DNA from 2 places in the Gordonia sp. CNJ-863 genome. Region 1 is predicted to be linked to the other one. Evidence: riboswitches for the same ligand, from Rfam matches in the RefSeq annotation. Region 1 holds a riboswitch; the other holds the start of a gene.
What was found. Region 1 has a riboswitch for thiamine pyrophosphate ahead of thiC (phosphomethylpyrimidine synthase ThiC). Riboswitches for the same ligand answer to the same signal wherever they lie in the genome.

Region 1 (9,756 bases):
CCCATGACCATCCGCCGGCCCAACCGCTCGAACTGGCCACGCTGCGCATGTTCCTCGCGGACCGCGGCCTCGCATCGTTCAAACTGCCCGACGTGGTCCGCGTCGTCCGGACCCTCCCCGTCACCGCCGTCGGCAAGATCGACAAGAAGGTCTTACGAGAGCAGCTGGTGTCCACAGCGGGATGACCTCGACACCCGGCGCCCTCGCTATGCTTTGACGCACCTGCGGACGGGTCTCGAACGTCCGCTGACCTGTGAGGAGTGAGTCGCCGTGGCGCTGACCGTGCAGCGCCTGTCCCAGAACGCCGACCTGGGCCTGACGCTGGTGGCAGGTCACGCCGGCGCCGACCGGGTCATCGAGTGGGCACACGCCATCGAACTCGCCGATCCCGCTCCCTGGATCACCGGCGGTGAACTGGTGATGACCACGGGCCTGGCGATCGGACCTTCCGACTCCGAACAGTTCGACTACGTGGCCCGCCTGGTGCAGGCGCGGGCGGCGGCACTCGCCGTCGACACCGGCATGACCTTCGACGCGGTCCCTGACGGCATCCGGGCCGCCGGCGACGCACTGGGTCTGCCCGTCCTCGCAGTGCCACCGCACACTCCGTTCATCGCGGTCACCCGCGCCGTGATCGACGATCTGACCGCCGATCGGGTGCGCGCGGTGCAGCAGGTCGTCGACCAGCAGGACAAGTTCGCCCGCGATCTTCTCCGCGGCGGCATACCGCATCTGGTCACCGCGCTCGGGCGTGCCCTCTCGTGCTCGGTCGTCCTCGTCGACGCCGAGGGCGGGGCACTCTCGGTCCACGGTCCTGACGCGGCGCGGGCACTCGAACATGCGCGTTCAGTGGCACGCGGTTCGGGACGCCGCCGACAGGCCGGCTCTGCCTTCGCCGACGAACACACCACGTACCTCGTGCAGAGCGTGTCCGTCGCCCGGGAGCCGCATGGGTATCTGGCGGTGGCGTCGCCGGCGGCGTTGCGGCCGGAGGAACGACTCCTCGTGGCCCACGCGGTGGCTTTGCTGTCGATCGAACTGGGCAAGCCGGCGAAGGTGATCGACGCCGAACAGCGGCTCCGGACGGTCGTGACGCAAGCACTCGTGAACCTCGGTCCCGAACTCGACGCGGGCCTGCTGCGGTACTTCGGCTTCGACGAGGACACCCGCGTCGTCGCGATCACGGTGACGAACGTCGGGCCGGCGTTGCCGGCTCTTCGGGAAACGGCCGATCTGATCACACGGCAATCAGTTCCGTACCTCTTGTCGCCGATACGGGAGGGTCTGCTGCTCGTCGTGTCCGACGACCGCGGACGGGACTGGGTTGTCGAATTCGTCGCGCGGCTCGGCGCCCGGCTGGAACGGACGCTGCGGGCCGGGCGAGGCGGGACCGCCGTGATCGCCGAAACCGCCGTGAGCCTCCGCCAGGCCAGGGCCGCCCTGCACCTCGGCCCGACGCAGGAGACGGTCGTCGACTTCTCGGACACGGGTACCTTCTCGATGTTGTTCAGTGGACGGTCACCCGGCGAACTGTCCGCGATGTCGCGAATCGTCCTGGGACCACTCGAGGATTACGACGCCGCACACGGTTCGTCGGTGGATCTCGTCACCGCGCTACGGACCTGGCTCCGGCACGACGCACACATCGAGAGCGCCGCAAGCGAATTGGGCGTACACCGACACACCATGCGGAGTCGGCTGGCCAAGGTCGGCCAACTCCTCGGCCGCGACCTCGACTCGGCCGAGGTCCGGGTCGAGCTGTGGATAGCGGTCAAAGCGCGCGAACTCCTCGACGTCCTCGAGACCGATTGACGCGCGGTCGTATCGGTGTCGACGGCCGTCAGATGCGCGGCGCGCCACCACGGAGGTAGACCGTGGTGGTGTGGGTGAAGAACTCGCGCGCCGAACGTCCCTGCTCTTTGGGCCCGTACCCGCTTTTCTTGCTCCGCCGAACGGTACATGGGGATCGGCGCCCGCCGACTCCGAATTGACGTGCAGGATACCGACGTCGAGGTCGTCGACCGCCTCCAGTGCACGGGTGAGATCCTGCGTGAAAAGTGCAGCGGACAACCCGTACTCGCCGTCGCCGGCCACCCGGAACGCCTCGGAGACCGAGGGCACACGGACCACCGCCAGGACCGGACCGAAGAGCTCGTCGCGCCACACGTCGAGGTCCGTGGACGGTAGTTCCAGGATCGTCGGGGACACGAAGTATCCGTCTTCGGGGGTATCCACGGGCGGCTGGTCACCCCCGGTGAGCACGGTCGCACCCTGCTCGACTGCGCGAAGGATGCCGGCCCTGATGGCGTCGCGGGCAGGGGCCGTGATCACCGGACCCATCTCGGTGGAGGGGTCCAAGGGATCACCGACGACCAGGTCGGCGGCAGCCTTGCTCAGTGCGGCGAGGAGTTCGTCGGCCACCGCCTCGGTGATGACGAGTCGCGATGTGGCCGTACACTTCTGGCCCGAGGAGCGGAACGCTCCCAACAGGATCTGCTGGACCGCCAGGTCGAGGTCGGCGTCACCGAGGACGATCGCGGCGTTCTTGCCACCCATCTCGGCCTGCACCGGCACGCCGCGCGCGGCGCCGGCGGCCGCGATACCGCGTCCGACCCCGGTCGACCCGGTGAAGGTGATGGCGTCGATGCCGGTGTGATGGACGATGGCGTCGCCGATCTCACGGTCGCCGAACGTCAGATTCACTACGCCGGCGGGGAGCCCGGCTTCGGTCAGGGCCTGCGCCAAACGGAACGCGAGCAGCGGGACGGTGCCGGCCGGCTTCCATACCACGGTGTTGCCGTAGACGAGGGCCGGCGCGATCTTCCACGCCGGGATCGCGATCGGGAAGTTGAACGGGGTGATGACACCGATGGTGCCGATCGGTTTGCGCGTCACCAGGATTCGCTCACCCTTGCGCGGTGACGAGTACACCTCGCCGGCCTCGCGGTCACCGTCGGCGCCGTAGTAGCGGAGGATCTGCGCGGCGCGCCGCACCTCGCCGATACCCTCGGCGAGCGTCTTGCCCTCCTCGCGGGCGAGTTCCGCGCCCCATTCCTCGGCATTGCGCTCCAGGACGCCGGCAGCCTGCACGAGTACCCCACCGCGTTCGTGCGTGGACAGGCGTGACCACTCGGCCAGGCTGCGTCCGGCCGCGGTGACCGCGGCGTCCAGTTGGCGGATGCTCGCCCGACGCCCCACGGCCACGACGACGTTCGGGTCACCGGGGCTGTCGCTGGCAAAGGGCGCGTCCTCGCCGTCGACCCATTGTCCGTCGATGAGGTTGTACAGGGACTCGACCGTCTCGGTCATCGTTCTCGCTTCCGTGGCAGCAGTCGGCCCGACAACCGGGCGGGATCACCGCCGAACAATACGTCCGCATCGGCACGCAAGGTCGTCGCCCGAGGGTACAAAACCTCGGCCGCGGGTCACCCTGGCGTATAAGAACGCCAACGCCGGCAAGCAGCACCCCGGGCGCGCGGAAGCCGCCTGCTCACACCGGCGCGAGCTCGACGATCCCCGGGTGATGGTCGAGATAGTTCTTGGTGAACGAGCACACCGGCCGAAGCCGCGCGTTGCGTTCCCGGGCGAAGTGGATGACCGTCCGGGTGAGACGCGTGGCGAGCCCGTGACCGCTGTATTCGTCGTAGAGAACCGTGTGCAGAACGGTGATGGTGGTCTGACCGTCGACGGTCTCGATCGAGTAGCCGAGCACCCCGACGAGATCCCCCGCGACCCAGAGTTCGAACCTCTCGCGGTCGGGGTTGTGCACCACCTGAGCGATCTGCTGCAGAATGGATCGCGCCGACTGCGGCGGCCGATGCCGGTTCTTGCGTAACACCTACATCTCCTTACGTGATCACTGTGGCGGGTCACCGGCAGGACGTCGCGGCTCGACGCAAGGACCCCTGTGACTAGGGTCACACCCTACCTTACGGTTCCGTAACTGCCGAGACCTCCCGGTGATCCGGTGCAGTGAGCATCTGGGCGCATCGTCAGGTGTTGACCGACGTTGTAGGGTGGCGAACGCAACACAATTACACACGCGGGGGCTCTCACGATGACCGAGGGCTGAGATGGCGACGGGCGGTCGCCGACCGCTCGAACCTGTCCGGGTAATGCCGGCGTAGGGAGAACCATCATGGGCACACGTGTATCCACCGCACCCACCACTGCGACATTCACAGACGGCGGTCTGACCACCGGGCCGATCGAGGGAAGTTCCAAGCACTACCTCTCCGTCGATCACCTCCGTGTACCGCAGCGTCGAATCCACCTGACGAACGGGGAACACCTCGACGTCTACGACACCTCCGGGCCGTACACCGACCCCGATGCCGTGATCGACGTGGAGCGCGGCCTGCCACCGACCCGGGACGCGTGGCACCGCCCGGAACCCGTCGACGGCGCGAGCACCCAACTCGCCTGGGCGCGAGCGGGGATCGTCACCGATGAGATGCGGTTTATCGCGGCACGGGAGGGCGTCGACCCCGACCTGGTCCGCTCCGAGGTGGCCATCGGCCGCGCCGTCATCCCGGCCAACCATCGTCATCCGGAGTCGGAGCCGATGATCATCGGCAAGCGGTTCGCGGTGAAGATCAATGCGAACATCGGCAATTCTGCGGTGCGCAGTTCGATCGCGGACGAGGTCGAGAAGATGGTGTGGGCCACCCGATGGGGCGCCGACACCATCATGGACCTGTCCACCGGCGCCGACATCCACACCACCCGGGAGTGGATTCTGCGCAACTCCCCCGTCCCCGTCGGGACCGTGCCGATCTATCAGGCCCTCGAGAAGGTGAACGGCGATCCCGTCGCTCTCACGTGGGAGATCTACCGCGACACCGTGATCGAGCAGGCCGAGCAGGGTGTCGACTACATGACGGTGCATGCCGGGGTGCTTCTCCGCTACGTGCCGCTGACCGCCCGGCGGGTCACCGGCATCGTCTCGCGGGGCGGATCGATCATGGCCGCCTGGTGCCTGGCGCACCACGAAGAATCGTTCCTGTACACGCACTTCGACGAACTGTGCGAGATCTTCCGCCGCTACGACATCACCTTCTCCCTCGGCGACGGACTGCGTCCGGGGTCGATCGCCGACGCCAACGACGAGGCCCAGTTCGCCGAACTGCGCACCCTCGGCGAACTGACCTCCATCGCGAAATCCCATGGCGTGCAGGTGATGATCGAGGGCCCGGGACACATCCCGATGCACAAGATCGTCGAGAACGTGCGTCTCGAAGAAGAACTCTGCGAGGAGGCGCCGTTCTATACGCTCGGCCCCCTCGCCACCGACATCGCACCCGCCTACGACCACATCACCTCCGCCATCGGCGCGGCGATGATCGCCCAGGCGGGCACGGCCATGCTCTGCTACGTCACACCCAAGGAGCACCTCGGGCTGCCCGACCGGGACGACGTGAAGGTCGGCGTCATCACCTACAAGATCGCGGCCCACTCGGCGGATCTCGCGAAGGGCCATCCGCGGGCGCAGGAACGTGATGACGCATTGAGCAAGGCGCGCTTCGAGTTCCGTTGGGTCGACCAGTTCAACCTCGCCCTCGACCCGGACACCGCCCGCGAGTATCACGATGAGACCCTGCCGGCCGAGCCCGCGAAGACCGCGCACTTCTGCTCGATGTGCGGTCCCAAGTTCTGCTCGATGCGGATCTCCGCCGACGTGCGCGCCTACGCGGAGGAGAACAACCTGGTGACCGCCGAAGACATCGACCGCAAGATCGCCGAAGGGATGGCGGCGAAGTCGGCCGAGTTCGCCGAGGCGGGCAACCGCGTGTACCTGCCGCTCGAAACCGGTCCCGGAGGTTCTGCGTGACCGACGTCGAGTTGCTGCCCGTCGCAGCACCGGGAGAGACCCCGGTCCGCGTGATGACCATCGCCGGATCGGATTCCGGCGGTGGTGCCGGCATCCAGGCCGACCTGCGCACCTTCGCGCTGCTCGGCCTTCACGGCTGTGTCGCGGTCACCGCGGTCACCGTGCAGAACTCGCTGGGCGTCACCGGTTTCCAGGAGATCGCACCGGAGACCGTCGCCGCCCAGATCGCCACGGTCGCCGACGACATCGGCGTCGGCGCCGCCAAGACCGGCATGCTGGCGTCTGCACCGATCATCGACGCCGTCGTCGCGCAGTGCTCGGCGAGCGGTATCGGTCGCGACGGTTCCTCGCCGCTGGTCGTCGACCCGGTGTGCGCCTCGATGCACGGGAATCAACTACTCGCCGACTCCGCCCTGGACACCCTGCGCGACAACCTCTTCCCGCTGGCAACGGTGGTGACGCCCAACCTCGACGAGGTGCGCCTCATCACCGGCATCGACGTCGTCGACACCGACTCTCAGCGCGACGCAGCGAAGGCGCTGTTCGATCTCGGACCCGCGTGGGCGCTCGTCAAGGGAGGCCACCTGCGGTCGAGCGACCACTCCCCCGACCTGCTCTACGACGGCGCGGAGTTCATCGAGCTCAACCACGAGCGCATCGACACCGCCCACGACCACGGCGCGGGTGACACCCTCGCCGCGGCGATCACCTGCGCCCTGGCACACGGCTATTCGGTGCCCGACGCAGTCTGCTTCGCGAAGAAGTGGGTCACCCGCGGCCTGGCCGCCGCCTATCCGCTCGGCGCCGGCCACGGCCCGGTGAACCCGCTGTGGCGGGTGAGCGGCCCCTACTGACGCACCGCCGAGCGAACGATCTCGCCGATACGCACTTCGGTCCCGCGATTCTGTTTCCTTCCCGCGTGCCGGCTAGCGCCCGCGGGAAGGAAACGGCACCGCGGGAGAGTTGGCGCAGACCTACTTCTCCCAGCCGATGTCCTCGATGGGACCGACATAGAACTGTCCCGCTCCGTAATTGGCGAGCCCTTCCTTCACCGCGACCATGGACGGACCGTTGAAGAGGGGGAGGTTGGAGAACTGCGCGAAGGCCTCGCGCTCGAGTTCGTTCCCGGCTTTGATCTGGGCCATCGGGTCGCCGATCCTCGACATCGCACGGATCTGTGCGTCGAGTTCCGGGGACCCGGCACCGGCGGGGTTCAGCTGGGACCCCATGCACCACACCTGACAGAAGTAGGCCATGCCGAAGGGGTCGCTCGACGAGAAGCCGAGCAGGAGCACGTCGAACTCCTTGTTGACCACCACCTGCGAGAAGTCGGCCGACGGGCGTTGGCGGACAGCGAGGTCGACGCCCACCTTCTTCAGGATCGCCTGGAGCGCGCGTGACAGGTTCTGGGTCGTGGTGTCGTCGCCGATGTTGGGCAACTCCAGCGACAGCCGTCTCCCGTCCTTGCTGCGGATGCCGTCCCCACCCTCGGTCCACCCCGACCGGTCGAGCAGTTCCTCGGCTTTCGCCGGGTCGTAGGACAACACGTCCGACAGGTTGTCCTCGTATCCCGGCTGGAACGGGTACAGCGACAACGAACCGGGGAGTTCCTCCGTGTAGTTGAGGCCGGTGAACCTGATGCGCGACAGCGTCTCCCGGTCGACGGCGGAGAGCACGGCCTCACGGACGCGCCGATCGGACAGGATCGGGGTGTCGAGGTTGAGCACCAGCAACGACTGCTGCGGTGCGGCCGCGGTGCGAATGTCGATGCCGTTCATCGTGAGTGCCCGCGCGCGCGCGTCTTTGGCGGCCACCCCGGTCGCGTCGATCTCGCCGTTCTGGAAGGCGTTGAGCGCCGCCTGGGACTCCATCTGCCGGAAGATCCGTCGGTCGAGTTTGCCGGGTTTCCCCCACCACTTGGGATTTCGTTCGAAGACGACGGTCCCGTTGTCGGCGTCGTAGGAGGCGATCGTGAACGGCCCGGCGCCCCATTCGGGATGCGGCTTCCGGACATAGCCCTCGTTGTAGACGTCGGGATCGGCGGCCTTCGGGTGGAGCACGACGTTGAACAGGCCGTCGGGCCAGGCGTAGACGCCGTCGAAGCGCACGACGACCTCACGGTCGTCGGCGCCGCGGGTGACCGAGGCGATCTGGCTGTACCCGTCGGTAGAGCTGACGATGTAGCGATCGTCGATGCCCCGGCTCGTGCGCCAGGTCTCGACGAAGGCGCGGAAGTCGATCGGTGTGCCGTCGTTGAAGAAGGCCTTCGGGTTGATGGTGTAGGTGACCACGGTGTCCCGGCCGACGACCTCGGTACGGACGTCGGTGAGGTAGTCGGGATTCGGCGCGTACTGCCCGTCCGGCGAGAAGTAGGCGAGCACCGGGTTGTACCAGCGCCACAAGGCCAGGGTGTAGGCGTTGCCGTCGGCGTGGAAGGTGTTCCACTGGGCCGACACCTCCGCGAGCACGGTCGTGAGACTGCCGCCGTCCTCGAGATTCTCCCGGGGTTGCAGGTTGAGCGAGGCTCCTTCGGTCTTCACCGCCCCGGTGTCGATCGCGGCACCGCAACCGGTGATGCAGGCGATGGTCACGGCCATCGCGGCGATGATCACCGACCAGCGCTTCACCGGTCCACCTCCAGGAAATGGCATGCCGCTCTGTGGTCGACAGCAGGAGCACCGTGCTGATCCGTCGGCCGCAGTAGGGGTACGACCGTCCGACACCGCTCGCGACGCTCCTCGCCGAGCCGGGCGTGCAACGGGCACCTGGTGGTGAAACTGCATCCGACGATCTCGTCTGTCGCACTGGGCTGTTCGCCGGTCAGGACGATGCGCTGCCGCTCGCGTTCGACGCGCGGGTCCGGAATGGGCACTGCCGACAAGAGTGCCCGGGTGTAGGGATGCGCGGGTTCGGCGAAGACCGCCTCGGTGGGCCCGGACTCCACGATCGAACCCAGATACATCACCGCGACGCGGTCGGCGAGATGTCGGACCACGGAGAGATCGTGGGCGACAACCAGATACGCCACGTCGCCGTCGGCTTGGAGGTGGCGGATCAGGTTGACGACGTCCGCCTGCACCGAGACGTCGAGGGCCGACAGCGGCTCGTCGAGGACGATCAGATCGGGGTCGGTGGCGAGTGCCCGCGCGATGGCGAGACGTTGTCGCTGGCCTCCGGAGAAGGCGGCGGGGAAACGGTCGGCGTGAACGGGATCCAGCCCGACTCGCCGCATGAGACCCGTGACCTTTTCCTCCGTCTCCGCTCTCGGGACCTCCAGCGCGCGAAGCGGTTCGGCGATGATGTCGAAGGCGGTGAACCGAGGGTCGAGCGCATCCGACGGGTCCTGGAAGACGATCGACGTCTTCTGGCGCAACGCGCGGGCCTCACGTGAACGGACCGCCGCCGGGTCCACCCCGCCGATCCGGACGACGCCCTCGGGCTGCGCGAAGTCCATGATCTCCAGCAGTGTCGTCGACTTGCCGCTGCCCGACTCTCCGACGAGGGCCATCGACTCACCGCTCCGGATGTCGAAGCTGATCCCGTTGACGGCCCGCACCGAACCCACCCGACGCTTGAGGAAACCGCTCGTCAGCGGGAAGACCTTGGTCATGTCCACCACATCGAGGACGGTCGCGCGTTCCTGCCGGTCGATCACTGCCGTCGACGCCGCCGGCACACCGGGCGGCGGGAACACCGGCTCACCACCGATCCGGCCGTCGCCGTCGATCTCCCCTACACGGATACACGCCGCTCGGTGGCCGCCGGCCACCTCCGCCAGCGCCGGTTCGCTCCCGCGGCAGTCGTCGATCGCGACGGGACACCGTGGCGCGAACTGACATCGGTCTGCCACGTCGATGAGAAGCGGCGGCGTCCCAGGGATGGGGATGAGTGCATCGGTCCGATGGTCCACCCGCGGCACCGCTCCC
Region 2 (9,756 bases), on a different contig from region 1:
TACGAGGCCACCATCGGACTGGCCGATCTGCCGAGCTTCAAGCTCGAGGTCGGTCCCGCGGTGCACCTCTGAGGACACCCGACATGTCCGGCCGCGTCTTCCCCGACCGAATCGCGGCGGGACGTGCCCTCGGCGCCCGGGTCGCGGAGGTCCTGCGGTCCCGGGAGGACACCCACGCGGCCAGGCCGGTGGTCATCGGCCTGGCGCGCGGCGGGGTGCCCGTGGCCCGTGAGGTCGCCGATGCGACGGGCGGCGACCTCGACGCCCTCGTCGTACGCAAGATCGGCGCACCGGGACACGAGGAGTTCGCGATGGGCGCCCTGACCGCCGGCCATCTCGTGGTCAACGACGACATACCCCGCCGGTTGGGCGTCTCGCGTGCCGAGTTCGACGCGGTAGCCGACCGGGAACGTCGCATCCTGCACAACCGCGAGGAGCTCTATCGCGGCGGACGGCCACCGGTCGAGGTCGAGGACCGGGTCGTGGTGTTGGTCGACGACGGTCTCGCCACCGGCTCGACGATGGCGGTGGCCATCGACGCGATGGATGCCGCCGGTGCCGCACGGTTGATCGTGGCCGTACCCACGGCACCGTCGGATTCGGTCGGCCGCCTCATCGATCGGGGCGTCGACGACGTCGTCGTACTGACCACCCCGGAACCGTTCGAGGCGGTCGGACTCTCCTACGACGACTTCAGTCAGGTCGACGACGAAGAGGTGATCGAGTGCCTGGAGCGCGATCACCGTCCTTGAGCAACAGCTTGGCGATGCCCTCACGGTCGGTGACGTCGAGTTTGGTGGACGCACGGTAGATGTGCCCCTCGACGGTGCGCACCGAAACGGTGAGCCGCTCCGCGATCTCCTTGTTGGACAGGCCTGCCGCAACGAGATTCGCGATCTCGCGTTCACGTGAGGTCAACGGGAGCGGTTGTGCGGCGGTGATGAGCGCGGGCGTGCGCAGACCGCCGCATTCCGAGGCGAGTCGGTTGGCCACCGCCGCCGAGGCAACGGTCGCCGACCTGCTGCCCGCCGAATCATGCAGCACACTCGCCTGCGCGGCGGCGTCGGCCGCCGACAACCGAACGCCCAGTGACTCGAAATCGGCTGAGCACAGGTCGAGTTCGACGGCGTCACCGGCAGCGAGCGCGATGGCGTGCCGGGCGTACAGCGGTGCCAGTGGGCCGTCGACGAGTCCGGCGAGTTCGGTGAGTCGCTGGGCGACGGTGGCGTCACCGAACCTGGCCGCCGAGTGCAGCGCCTCCGCCTCGATGGCAAGTTGTTCTGTCTCCCTTGTCTCTTCGGCGGTTCGACGGAGAAGCGCGACGGCCGGCGTGATGGTGCCGGCGGCCGCCGACTGCCAGGCCTGCGCAATGGCCAGCATCGGACCGAAGATCGCGACGTGCCTGCCGTACCGGGCCCCCGCCTTCTCCAGCACCTCGGCGGCACGGTCGACCTGACCGAGTGCACTCAGTGCCTGGATCAAGAAGATGTGGGCCGGGAAGTTCCAGGACTCCGAGAACTCACCGCTGTCGAGGGTGGCGAGGGTCTGCTCCATCCGCCGGGTCACCGAGACGCATGCGCCGCGCGAGAGTTCCACGGCGGCAACGAGAATCTCCGACATGGCCCAACCCAGGTACTGCGCGGTCTGGGCGGCCGTCAGGAAGCGCCCGGCGGCAGTGTCCGCGTCGTCGAGCCGGCCGGTCAGCGTGAGGGCGAGGATCTCGCCGAAACCCGTCGGGAACCGGAGGAGTCCGTCGACCTCCACCTCACGCGAGTGCGCGGCCAGGGCCTCCACCTCGTTCCCGCGGCCTGCGACTGCTCGCGCGAGAGAACCACCGAACACGGCCCACTCGATCGCCCACGGAAGTTTGCGCTTCTCGGCGAAGACACTGTCCGACAACGCGATCGCCTCACCGATCCGGTTCTCGAACAGCGCGCAGGCCGAGGCGATGCCGGTGACGATGGGCACGAGCGCGGGCTGCATGTCCCGCTTGCGCAGCATCTGCAGGATCTCACCGGCACGGTCGGCGTCGCCCAGGGCCCAGAACGCGTTGCCGATCCGCAGATTCCCCCAGAGCAGGAGTTGCGCCTCGTCCAGATCGTCCGGGGAGAACCGCGACAGGATCTCCTCGGCCTCGTCGGGATGGCCCTGCCACATCCGGGCGCGTGCGAGCAGTTCGGCGACGTCGACCCCGGCGCCCTCGTCGAGGGCCGCCCGCGCGAACCGTTCACCGAGTGAGGTCTGCGCGAGTTTGAGGGCGTCGCTCGCCGCGGTGCGAACGAGCGACAGATCGATCTCGACGTCGCTCTCGATCGCGAGGTCGGCGAGCCTGATCCGCTCGGCGGGCGTGTCGGTGGGGCGGGATCGCAGCGCCTCGACGAGGTTGCCGCGGAGTCGGCGGGACGACACCATCCCGAGTCTGCGGCGGATCACCTCGCCGAACAGCGGGTGGTGGAAGGCGACATTCAACCGGCGGCCGTCGCGCGTGATGCGGACGAGGCCGGCGATCTCGGCCTCCTCCACGGCCTCCTCGCCGGCGAGTTCGGCGAGCACGTCGATGTCGAGCGGTTCACACAGGCTCAGGTACTTGAGCGCGCTGAGGACCGACGCATCGAGTTGTTCGATCCGCCCCTCGAGCAGCGATGCGAGTTCGGAGGTGATGGCCGCGCGGCCGCGCAACTGCCAGACCCCGTTGACCTGTCGCAAGGTGTTCGCTTGGCGGGCGCCGTCCACGAGATGCCGCAGGAACAGGGCGTTTCCACCCGATGCCTCCCACATCAGGGAGGCCGAATGCTCTTCGAGCTGCCCACCGAGGACGGATTCGATCAGCTCGACGCTCTGCTCTTTGGTGAACGGCGACAGCGTGATCCGGGTGAGGTGATTGTCCTTCCACAGGGAGGTGACGGCGTCCGGCACCGCCTCCCCGCTCCGGACGGTCGCCACGATGTGCACCGCACGGTCGATCGCGAGCTGATGCAGCAGGGTGGCCGACAACTCGTCGAGCAGATGCGCGTCGTCGACTCCGATGACGACATCACCGTCGGCGAGCAGAGATTCCCGGGCGGCCGCCAGATAAGTGACCGGATCGCTCGACGTCGCCGGACCGACCAGGTGGGCGAAGACCCCCAACGGAATCGATCGTGCCGACTCGGTCCCGGCCACCCAGCGCACGCCGGTCGGCAGTTCGGCGGTGACATGCCGGGCGAGGGTCGTCTTGCCCACCCCCGAATCGCCGGTGAGCACGACCCCGCATCCGTTCGTCTTTCCACTGAGTGCGGCGAGGATCGTGCGGAACTCACGCTCACGCTCGACCATCGGCCAATTTGTGGACATGCCACTGAATTTTAGTCCGCGGCGGCCTTCGGCGGGCTGCGCGAAGGATCGTCAATCGTCATTCGGCCGCCGAATCGCACCTCTCTCGGCGGCGTTCCGGGTCACAGGACGTATGAGCAGATCCGCAAACTACGCATCCCGGGCACTGGTCACGACAATTGCGATCGTCAAGAGGATCGCGGTGACCACCGCGAAGTACGCCAAAGAGCCGTAGGCGTTCCAGTGGAAGGTGGGGTCGCCGCCGGACAAGAAGTTCCAGCCGTTGAGGAACGGCAGGAACGGCGTGATGTTCTCGCCGATACGCGGGAGCACCGACAGGATGCGTTCGAGCGCGAACATCCATCCCAGCACGATCGCCACCGCTCCGGCGGAATGCCGTACGAGAGCACCCACCGAGAGCCCGATCAGTGCGCACAGCATCGCGAAAACCGGCGTGCCCCAGAGCTGTCGTATCGTGTCCGGACCACCGAGCGCGATGCCGTTACCGGTGAGCGCCTGCCCCAGAACGACACCGAGGAGCCCCACGATCGCGGCCACCACGAAGGTGAGTCCACCGAACACGACGGTCTTCGCGAGGATCACGAGGGGCCGTCGGGGTACTGCGGCGAAGGTCGGCCGGATGGTGCCGAACCGGTATTCGGTGGTCACGCCCAGGACGGCCATGATCGCGAAGACCGCGGCCCCGAACTGGTTGACGCCGACCAGGTAGTCGATGGTCCGGGTGTCTACCGACGCCGAGTCGGCGTAACCGCCCGACAGCAGCCAACCGAGCAGGACCGCAACGCCGATGCCGAACAGGACCACCATCGCGAGGCACCAGTACGGGGCACGGGTGCTCGACAGCTTGATGCGTTCGGCGTCAACCGCCGCGAGCGCCTGGCCGATCATCGCCGGCTCCCTTCCGGGGTGCCCGGACCGGATTCGACGGACCGGAAGCCGTCGCCACCGTGATAGTCGACGGCGTGGGCGGTCATCGACATGAACACCTCCTCCAGCGAGGCCGATTCGGCGGCGAGCTCGTGCAGCGTCACGCCGGCCGCGGCGGCGATGTCCCCGACGCGGTCGGTCGTCGTGTCGGGTACCCGCATCACCGGCCGCCCGTGGGCGTCGGGTGCACCGGGCGCCGGCGCGAGGCCGGCCTTCGCCAGTGCGGTGTGCAGCTTCTCGAGTTCGGGTCCGCGCACCCGCACCGATTGCCGGGCCCGGCCGGTGAACTCACCGACCGAGCAGTCGGCGATGAGACGCCCACGACCGATGACGACGAGATGGTCTGCCGTCAGCGACATCTCGGTCAGCAGATGGCTGGAGACGAGTACGGTGCGGCCTTCGGCGGCCAACTGCCGCATGAAGCCCCGAATCCACACGATGCCCTCGGGATCGAGCCCGTTGACCGGTTCGTCGAACAACAGGGTGTGCGGGTCGCCGAGCAGCGCACCCGCGAGTCCGAGCCGCTGCGACATACCGAGCGAGAACCCACCGGCACGCTTCCGGGCCACCGACGCCAGGCCGACGATCTCGAGCACCTCGTCCACCCGGGACTTCGGAATCCGATTGCTCGCGGCGAGCCAACGCAGATGCGAACGCGCACTCCGATTGGGGTGGACCCAGTGTGCGTCGAGCAGCGCACCGACCTGGCGCAGCGGATGGTCGAGATCGCGGTACGGCACGTCGTCGATGGTCGCGGTCCCCGACGTCGGACGGTCGAGTCCGAGCATCATGCGCATCGTCGTCGACTTACCAGCACCGTTGGGCCCCAGGAAGCCGGTGACCCGCCCCGGCCCCACCTCGAAGGTGAGGTTGTCGACGGCGCGCTGACTCCCGAAGTCCTTCGTCAGATTCGTTACCCGCAACACGAGTCGACCATAGCCGCCGACCGGGGGTGCGCCGGGTGGTTGCGACACACCGGGCCCTCGAGGCTCGTCGCTTGCGCTCCCCGCACCTCAGGCAGCAAAGGGCGGGTCGGGCAGCAGGCAGTTGCGTGGGATCAGCCCTTCTCCGGCGTCGGCGACGATGCCCGCGCCCAGAACCGTTTCGGGATGCGACCCGCCCGTGCGGCGAGTCGTCCGGCGATCACCGCATGCCGCATCGCGGTCGCCATTCGCTCCGGATTCTCCGCACGGGTGACGGCGGTCGCGAGAAGCACTCCGTCGCAACCGAGTTCCATCGCACAAGCGGCGTCGCTGGCGGTGCCGATACCGGCGTCGAGGATCACCGGGAGGGGATCGTCGAAGGCCGTGGAACAGTGGTCGATGATCATCTCGATGTTGTGCGGGTTGAGGATTCCGAGTCCGGTCCCGATCGGTGAGCCGAGTGGCATGACCGCGGCGACGCCGAGGTCGGCGAGTCGCGCAGCGAGGACCGGGTCGTCGTTGGTGTAGGCGAGCACGACGAATCCGTCCGCCACCAATGCGGCTGCGGCGTCGACGAGTTCGACGGCATCCGGCATCAGGGTGCGTTCGTCGGCCACCACCTCGAGCTTCACCCAGTTCGTCTCGAACGCCTCGCGGGCCAACTGCGCGGTGAGCACCGCCTCGGCGGTGGTGTGGCATCCGGCGGTGTTGGGCAGGACCGCGATGTCCAGGCGGCGCAGCAGGTCGAACACCCCCGTCCCCGACGCGGCGTCGACGCGACGCACGGCGACGGTCGTGAGTTCGGTACCCGACGCGACGAGTGCACGCTCGAGGGACGCGAGATTCGTCGCGCCACCGGTTCCGGTGATGAGGCGGGAGGAGAACTCGCGGCCGGCGATCCGAAGCGGGTCCGCCTCGGAAACGTCTGCGCCGTCGATGATGCCGGACTCAGCCACCTTGCACCGCCGTCACGATCTCCACTACGGCTCCCGAGGTCATCGTGTGTTCCGACCATCGTCCTCGCGGTACGACTGCGCCGTCGACGGCCACCGCGATCCCGCGGTAAGGCAGTCCGAGGCGGGTGACGACATCCTTCACCGACTCGTCGTCGCCCACGTCGAGGTTCTCTCCGTTCACGGTGATGGTCACGCGGATGCTCCTTCCAGAATCCCGAGCACCCTGTCCGCCGTGCCCGGTGCGAGAACGATGCCGTTGCGGCCGTGGCCGGTCGCGACCACTGTACGGTCGTCGATCCGCTCCACGATCGGCAGTCCGTCGGCGGTGCACGGCCGTAGTCCGGCGCCCGCCTCGGTCAGTTCGTAGGTGCGCAGTCCCGGCATGACCTCGATCGCGTCGGCGAGCAGATCGGCGACGCCACCTGCCTGCGGAGTGCGGTCGCCGAAGTCACCGGCCTCGTATTGCGTTGCGCCGACCACGATCCCGTCCTCGCGCGGGACCAGGTAGACCGCCCGGCCGTGGAGCCGGGCCCGGACCACGTGCCCGGGCGGCGGAACCGACCACCGTGTCCGACGCAAGCGGAGGATCTCCCCCTTGGCCGCGTGGAGGGGCACCTCGGGAAGCAGTGCCGCCGTGGCGAGTCCGGCGGCGAGGAGGATCTGATCTCGCGGGCCGGCCTGTTCGCGGACGTCGGCGATGCTCTCCACCCGTGCATCCATGAACCGCACCCCGACCGCGGCCCCGGCGCTGCGCAGGGTCGCCAGCAGCCGTCGGTTGTCGATCGACCACTCCCCGACCGCCCGGTAGCCGCCGACGAGCCGCGAACTCAACGACGGCTCCAGGGAACGGATCTCACGACCCGTCACCGTGCTGAGCGTGGCGTCGGTGCGCGGCTGATTGGCCCAGACGAAATCGGCGAGATGGCGCAGGTACTCGGCGTCGGCTGCCGAACCGGCGACGAACAGGGAGTCGGTGGCCGTCACGATCGCGGGGTCGTCGAGCCGCTTCACCAGCGTCGGCCAGCGCCGCACCGATTCGACCGACAGCGCGAGCGCGGCCTCCTCCCCCGGATGTCCCTCGCCCAGCGAGCCGAGCATCCCGCCCGCAACCCATGAGGCCCGCTCGTCGTGACCGGCGTCGACGACGAACACCTGCCAGCCGGCGTCGGCGGCGGCGAGCGCACAGGTCAGACCGATCACGCCACCGCCGACGACGGTGAGCGCACGGTCGAGTCGTGCTGGGGTGTTGCTCAAGCCAGATCACCTTCCTTCGCCGGAATGACCCGGATCAGGTTCGACGGTCTGCGGAGGGGTCCGCACTCTCAGCCCGCCTGCCCGGGCTCCCGTGTGTTCTCGCGGTCCACCCTACGCCCGGCCGGTCGACGCAGGGCTAGCCTGGTCGCCGTGACGACTGCTTCCGAATCGCGCCGCCGCCTTGATTCCGCCCGGCTCTATCTGTGCACCGACGCGCGACGCGAGCGCGGCGACCTGCTCGACTTCGTCGGCTCCGCCCTCGCCGGCGGCGTCGACATCGTGCAGCTACGCGACAAGGGGTCGGCGGGCGAGAAGAAGTTCGGCACGCTCGAGGCCCGTGAGGAGCTCGAGATCCTCGCCGCGCTGCGGGGCGTCGTCGACGCCCATGGCGCGTTGCTGGCGGTCAACGACCGCGCGGACATCGCCGCTCTCTCGGGCGCCGACGTCCTCCACGTCGGACAGGGCGACCTGCCGCCGGAGGTGGCGCGCCGGATCGTCGGCCCCGACACGATCATCGGGGCGTCCACCCACGACCGCGAGCAGGCCGCGGCCGCAACCGCCGACCCCGACGTCGACTACTTCTGCGTCGGCCCGTGCTGGACCACGCCCACCAAGCCTGGTCGCAGTGCTGCCGGCCTCGACCTGGTGACGACGACCGCCGGCGCCGCGCCCGGCAAGCCGTGGTTCGCCATCGGCGGCATCGACGCCCCGCGGGTGCCGGAGGTGACCGCCGCAGGTGCCCGCCGGATCGTCGTGGTGCGGGCGATCACCGCCGCCACCGATCCCGCTGCCGCGGCCGCCGACCTCCTCGGCCGGTGGTAGCCCAGGGGTGGTCCTCAGGGTCGGTTGTCAGAGTGGACTGCCGAGGCGGAATCCGTTTGCCTGATCCGGACACCGCGGTCTAGCCTGGACCGATCATGATGTGCATCAAGAGCGCGCTCGTAACCCGCCGCAGCGGGGTCTGATTCTGACCGACCCCCCGCTGCGGGTCGGTTGCACGCTCTTGTCGGTCATCCGTTCTTCGACCGAAATCGGCTTTCGAGATGCACCTTCTTCATCTGCCTCACCCATCCTTCTCACGACACGGGCACACGACCGCGCCGTCGGGAGATCCCATCACCGAACACTTCGGCCGTCCGCTGCCCGCGGGTATGCGCGAGGAGGCCATCGGGATGAGCTGGCAACACTTCACCGACGAGTACGCGGGCAACGGAGCCATCCGGCTCGGATCGTGGTCGGTCGCACCGGCGCGGCAGGACCTCGTCGAATGCCGCGCGACCATCGCGATCGCCGATCGCCTCATGTCGTGCAGCGCTGTCGCCGCCGGACCGCTCGGCGCGATGACGTCGATCCTGTACGACCTCGGCGCACCCGTTCAGATCCTGCGGCTGCACCAGCGCGAGGTCGACGGGGCGATCGCCACGTTCCTGCTGTGTGAGAACAACGGTCGGCAGGCGTGGGCCTTCGGCGAGGGCAGGACCGGGGACGAGGCGAACATCGCCGCGCTGATCTCCGGCGCCAACCGGCTGCTCAGCCCCTAACCCTGCGGGTCGAGTGCGGCGATCCGCTCGCGCAGGGTGGGCCAGGCCCGGCCGAACGCCGGATGCAGCGGGAGCTGATCGACGTGCTGTTCTTCGACCCAGCGCAGTTCCGTCGACTCGAAGTTGGCGACCGTGCGGACCGGCGCATCGGTCTCGGCGATGACCGTCGTGTAGGTCCAGCCGCCCGGTGACTCGTGGGTGACGACGGCGGCGACGACACGAAGGTCGGCGCTGTCGATGCCGGCTTCCTCCTCGGCTTCCCGCATCGCGGTGTCGATGGCGCCCTCGTGGGAGTCGCGCGCACCGCCGGGCAGGGCCCAGGTGCCGCCCTGGTGCGACCACGCGGCGCGATGCTGGAGCAGAACGCCGGTCGCGCCGTCGGTCAGCGGCGCCCGGAGCAGCAGACCCGCCGCGCCGTGAACACCCCAATACCGTGAACCGTCGGGATCGATCAGCCAGCCGTCGCCGTCTCCGCGCACCACGCCTCCTTGCCGCCCGACGAGCCGATCGCCGGATTTCCTCCACCGTAAGTGAGACACGCGCGACCTGCCAGGGCGATCACGAACCCGTCGGCGTGGCGACGGCGATGCCCGGAGGAACCCTCCCCGATGGCATAGGCTGAAACACGCACGACCCGGTGAGCGATGACCCCGATGAGTCATTTCTTCTTATAGGTCGCGGGAGCCGGAACGGGGACCGGCGACCGAGCGGCCACACCGGAGACGATCCAGCGTTCGAGAAGGGGATCAGCTAGGTGACCGGCGATGCGTCCTCCGTGCGGACGGCACTCACCCGTGGCGGTCGCATGATCCGTCCCGCCCA

Region 2: another riboswitch for thiamine pyrophosphate. It lies ahead of thiO (glycine oxidase ThiO); the one in region 1 lies ahead of thiC (phosphomethylpyrimidine synthase ThiC).

What each region holds. Positions count from the first base shown of each region.
Region 1 covers NZ_MKKG01000033.1:270,734-280,489, reverse strand. Annotated here, with positions in the region: gene BJF87_RS17155 ((2,3-dihydroxybenzoyl)adenylate synthase) at 1-185, shown strand, start outside; gene BJF87_RS17150 (PucR family transcriptional regulator) at 271-1,812, shown strand; partial or broken gene BJF87_RS17145 (aldehyde dehydrogenase family protein) at 1,841-3,309, opposite strand; gene BJF87_RS17140 (GNAT family N-acetyltransferase) at 3,491-3,838, opposite strand; TPP riboswitch at 4,033-4,147, shown strand; gene thiC (phosphomethylpyrimidine synthase ThiC) at 4,139-5,830, shown strand; gene thiD (bifunctional hydroxymethylpyrimidine kinase/phosphomethylpyrimidine kinase) at 5,827-6,684, shown strand; gene BJF87_RS17125 (ABC transporter family substrate-binding protein) at 6,805-8,457, opposite strand; gene BJF87_RS17120 (ABC transporter ATP-binding protein) at 8,454-9,756, opposite strand, start outside.
Region 2 covers NZ_MKKG01000044.1:289,321-299,076, reverse strand. Annotated here, with positions in the region: gene BJF87_RS19690 (nuclear transport factor 2 family protein) at 1-72, shown strand, start outside; gene BJF87_RS19685 (phosphoribosyltransferase) at 84-752, shown strand; gene BJF87_RS19680 (LuxR C-terminal-related transcriptional regulator) at 694-3,333, opposite strand; gene BJF87_RS19675 (ABC transporter permease) at 3,463-4,221, opposite strand; gene BJF87_RS19670 (ABC transporter ATP-binding protein) at 4,218-5,186, opposite strand; gene BJF87_RS19665 (thiazole synthase) at 5,318-6,139, opposite strand; gene thiS (sulfur carrier protein ThiS) at 6,132-6,332, opposite strand; gene thiO (glycine oxidase ThiO) at 6,329-7,393, opposite strand; TPP riboswitch at 7,387-7,496, opposite strand; gene thiE (thiamine phosphate synthase) at 7,544-8,215, shown strand; gene BJF87_RS19645 (hypothetical protein) at 8,566-8,934, shown strand; gene BJF87_RS19640 (NUDIX hydrolase) at 8,931-9,413, opposite strand; gene BJF87_RS19635 (hypothetical protein) at 9,689-9,756, shown strand, end outside.